One region of the Clostridium hominis genome, then DNA from elsewhere that is predicted to be linked to it. Evidence: riboswitches for the same ligand, from Rfam matches in the RefSeq annotation. Region 1 holds a riboswitch; the other holds the start of a gene.
The links. A riboswitch is a leader RNA that binds a small molecule or an ion and turns the genes downstream of it on or off. The one in region 1 is predicted to bind lysine.
Positions count from the first base shown of each region.

Region 2: another riboswitch for lysine. It lies ahead of H8S20_RS16185 (YfcC family protein); the one in region 1 lies ahead of lysA (diaminopimelate decarboxylase).

Region 1 covers NZ_JACOOO010000001.1:79,083-81,300, forward strand. Annotated here, with positions in the region: gene H8S20_RS00365 (hypothetical protein) at 1-728, shown strand, start outside; lysine riboswitch at 885-1,109, shown strand; gene lysA (diaminopimelate decarboxylase) at 1,229-2,218, shown strand, end outside.
Region 2 covers NZ_JACOOO010000038.1:32,006-34,223, forward strand. Annotated here, with positions in the region: gene H8S20_RS16180 (RelA/SpoT domain-containing protein) at 1-401, shown strand, start outside; lysine riboswitch at 458-636, shown strand; gene H8S20_RS16185 (YfcC family protein) at 744-2,174, shown strand.

The DNA.
Region 1 (2,218 bases):
TTAAAGATGAGTTAGTTCAATATGATTGTGTTATGAAAAGCGACCTTTCTATGTATAGACCTAAAACAGGATATACATTTTTTGGCGAGGATGAAAAATTATATTTTGCATGGTTAGTAGCACAACCAAGTGCAAAAGTTTCAGGATATGTAAAAGTAGGGGGATTAAGTTTAGAGCTAGAAGGTAATGGGTATCACGATCATAATTGGGGAAATGTTGAGATGAATAAAATAATTAATCATTGGTATTGGTGTAGAGCTAAGGTAGGGCCATACACAATAATCGCTAATGATATTATAGCTGAGCAGAAATATGATTATTTAAGGTCAGCTACTATGTTTATTGCTAAGAATGATGAAGTACTACTAGAGGATGAAGAGAAAACTAAGATCGAAAGGAATAATACAAAAGAGCATGATTTAACTAAGAAATTTATAGATAATAATATAACATTTATTTGCAAAGATGATAATGGAGTAAAGTATACTATTGAATTTTTTAGAGAGAAAGATATTTTCGCGTCATCACTTTTAAATGTTATGGGATTATCTTATAGCGAAATTTTATTGGCAATTTCTGAAAAGATAAACCCAACATATCTTAGATGTGTTGGAAATGTTAGATTAACTGTAGAATCAGAAGAAGGTAAAGAAATTTTTCAAAGTGATGCATTATGGGAGCAAATGTTTTTTGGAAATAATAAAACAGCATATATATCAGAGAAATAAGAAAAAATATCTATTAGATAAGAAAAAAAGATTAAGTTGTAACACTTTTTAAAGCATATAATAAACTAAAATCAAAGATGAAAAAATTATTTGACATTAATGTAAATTAATGCTAAACTTGGTTTAAGTTAAAGTAAATTGAATATGTTGTAAACAACTTGATGTAGAGGCCGCGATTGTCATCAGTACTGTAACTGAAAACTTTAAGCTAATATTTATTAGATTAAAGCTACTCATTGGAATGTTATGAGAAAGAGTTATAGGAAAGGGTCCATCGCCGAAATGGATAGATAAAAGTCTATTTATTGGGGCTATGTTTAAGAAGCATAGAACTGTCTTATGAGAATTGCCCAATTTTCATAAAGAAGAGCTACATCTTGTTGGGGCAGAAGGTTTTGTTTTATATTATTTTAAAACAGTCATGAGTGCCTTTTGCTCATGACTGTTTTTTTTATTTACTAACTTATTCAGGTTAAATTTAGTAAATAGGAGGATATAAAATGAAATTATTTGGAACTATGAAAAAAAATCAAAATGGGAACTTAGAAATAGGAATGTGTGATGCTGTTGATTTAGCAAAAGAATATGGTACACCGTTATATGTAATAGATGAAGAATTAGTTAGAAGAAATTGTAGAACTTTTAAAGAAAATTTTAAATCGTATGGAATAGAAACAGAAGTTATATATGCCTCTAAAGCATTTTTAAACCTAGCTATTTGTAAGGTAATTGAAGAAGAAGGTTTATCACTAGATGTAGTATCAGGAGGAGAACTTTATACAGCTATTAGGAGCAATTTTCCATTAAATAGGGTTTACATGCACGGAAATAATAAAACAGAAGAAGAGCTTAGATTAGCTATAGAATCGAATATTGGAAGAATAGTTGTAGATAACAGATATGAGCTAGAGTTGATTCAAGAGTTATGTGATGAATTAGATAAAAATATTGATGTTCTTTTGAGGGTGAACCCAGGAGTTGATGCTCATACTCATGAATATATCCAAACATCAAAAAATGATTCTAAGTTTGGAGAATCTATATTTAGTGAAGATATATATGAAGTAATAAAAAGCTTTATGAAGAGTGAAAGAGTTACTTTAAGAGGATTTCATTGTCATATAGGATCACAAATATTTCAAGAGACATCTTTTTATATGAGTGTTTCAGTTATGATTGATTTTATAAGTAGGATAAAGGAAAAGTGCGATTTTGTTACTAGAGAGTTAAATATGGGTGGAGGTTTTGGAGTTTATTATTGTGAAGGAGATTCACCTATAGAGCTAGGTAATTTTTTAAGTAATATGGTAGTTTCCACTAAAGAAGAATGTTCAAAACATAATTTGGCTATTCCTAAAATAATGATAGAGCCAGGAAGATCTATCATTGCAAATGCAGGAACAACTTTATATAAGATTGGTGGAACAAAGAAAACTTATGGGGAGAAAAATTATATTTTTGTTGATGGGGGAATGACAGATAATATTAGA
Region 2 (2,218 bases), on a different contig from region 1:
ACATAAGAGATGGAGACGATAGATATATATTTGATGATTTAGGTATAGAAGTAAGGTCACGACAATCAGGTTATAGATCAGTTCATTACTTAGTAGAATGTTATCCTACAAATCAAAAGGTTATAGCTGAAATTCAAGTTAGAACTATCTTTGAAGAGGGGTATGGGGAGATAGATCATAGGCTTAGATATTCTCATCATGAGATTCCGGAAATATTAAAATCTAATTTATTATTATTTAATAGGATAGTTGGAAGTGCTGATGAAATGGCTTCATTAATAAATATGTTAAATAATAACCTTGGAGATAAGGAGAATTATTATGAAAATAAGCTAAAGGAAAAAGAAGAAGAAATACAAAGATTAAAAGAGGAATTAAAAAAGTATCAAACTAACAAATAAAAAACTTGTAGAAATATGCCTAATGATGTATAATTATGCATATAAAAATTTAATAATATGTAGATAGAGGTTGCGGTATTTAATAGTATCTTTGCAAGAAAATTAAGCATAAGTGCAAAATGAAAGGAAATATCGCCGAAACAAATAACTGAGGCTTTAAGGTTATTATGTTGGGGTTATACAGAATATGTATAACACTGTCATAATCAAATGATTATGGAGGGCTATCACTGAAGTGTATTTTAAATAAGGTATTAATACTGAATTTATAAGAGTCTTAAGTGATAAGCTTAAGGCTTTTTTGTTTATTCTAGAAAGATAAAAAACAATAGGAGGATGAAGATGTTAAATTTACAGAAGAAAAGAGAAAAATCAGAGGATGTTATGAAAAAAGAAATGAAAATGCCTCATACTTTAGTTATAATTTTTGGAATTATAATTTTAGTATCAATAGCAACTTACTTTGTTCCAGGTGGAGCTTATGAAAGAGTTGTAAATGAAGCAGGGAAAACTGTAGTTGTAGATGGAACTTTTAGCTATGTAGAAAGCAATCCACAAGGAATATTTGCAGTACTACAAGCACCACTAGAAGGGATTATGAGTGCAGCTGAGATAATTGCATTTTTATTTGTAGTTGGAGGAGCTATAAATGTTGTATCAAGAACTAAAGCTATTGATCTTGGTATAGTTAGATTAGTTAATAAATTAAAAGGTAAAGAAATATTAATAATACCAATATTAACACTTATATTTTCTATTGGTGGAGCAGTTTTTGGTATGTCAGAAGAAGCAATACCATTTATAACGCTTTTACTTCCACTTATGTTAGCATTAGGTTACGATAGTATATTAACTGTTGCAGTTACATATTTTGCGTGTATATTAGGTTTCTCAACAGCAATGCTAAATCCATTTACAGTACATATTGCCCAAAATATAGCTGGTGTAGAAGTAGGTTCAGGAGTTGGATTCCGTACAGTAGTATGGGCTATTACAACAGCTGTTGGTATAGCATTCTTAATGTATTATGCTAATAAGATTAAAAAAGATCCAACAAAGAGTTTAGTTTATGAATCAGACAGAAAGAAAAAGGAAAAACTAGAAGTTAATATTCATAGTCATGAAGATTTTACTATAAAGCATAAAGCTATATTATCTCTTTTAGCAGTAGCTATAGGAGTTATAGTTTGGGGAGTATTAGTTAAGGGATTCTATATTTCTGAAATAGCAGCAGTATTTTTAGCAATGGGATTATGTTCAGGTATTGTTGGAAGATTATCACTTAACGATATGGCAGAGGCATTTATAGAAGGTGCAAAAGGAATGATTGGGGCAGCTGTAATAATAGGTTGTGCTAAAGGAATAGTTATAATTGCAGAAAATGCTCAAATAATAGATACAGTTTTACATGGTTTAGTTGGATTAATTGGTAATTTACCATCATTAATAGCTGCATATTTAATGTATATAGTTCAAATGATAGTAAACTTCTTTGTTATTTCAGGTTCAGCACAAGCTGCTGTAACTATGCCATTACTTGCACCACTTGGAGATTTGGTAGGGGTACAAAGACAATTATCAGTCTTAATATTCCAATTAGGAGATGGCTTCTCAAATGCAATATTCCCAACATCAGGAATATTAATAGCGTCATTAGGATTAGCTGGAGTTCCATATTCTAAATGGGTAAAATGGATACTTCCAATACAAGCAATAATATTCTTATTAAGCTTAGGATTTATAACTGTTGCAATGATGATAAATTGGATGTAAAAAAATTTAAGACTCAAAATTCAAATAAGTTTTACTTATTAAAA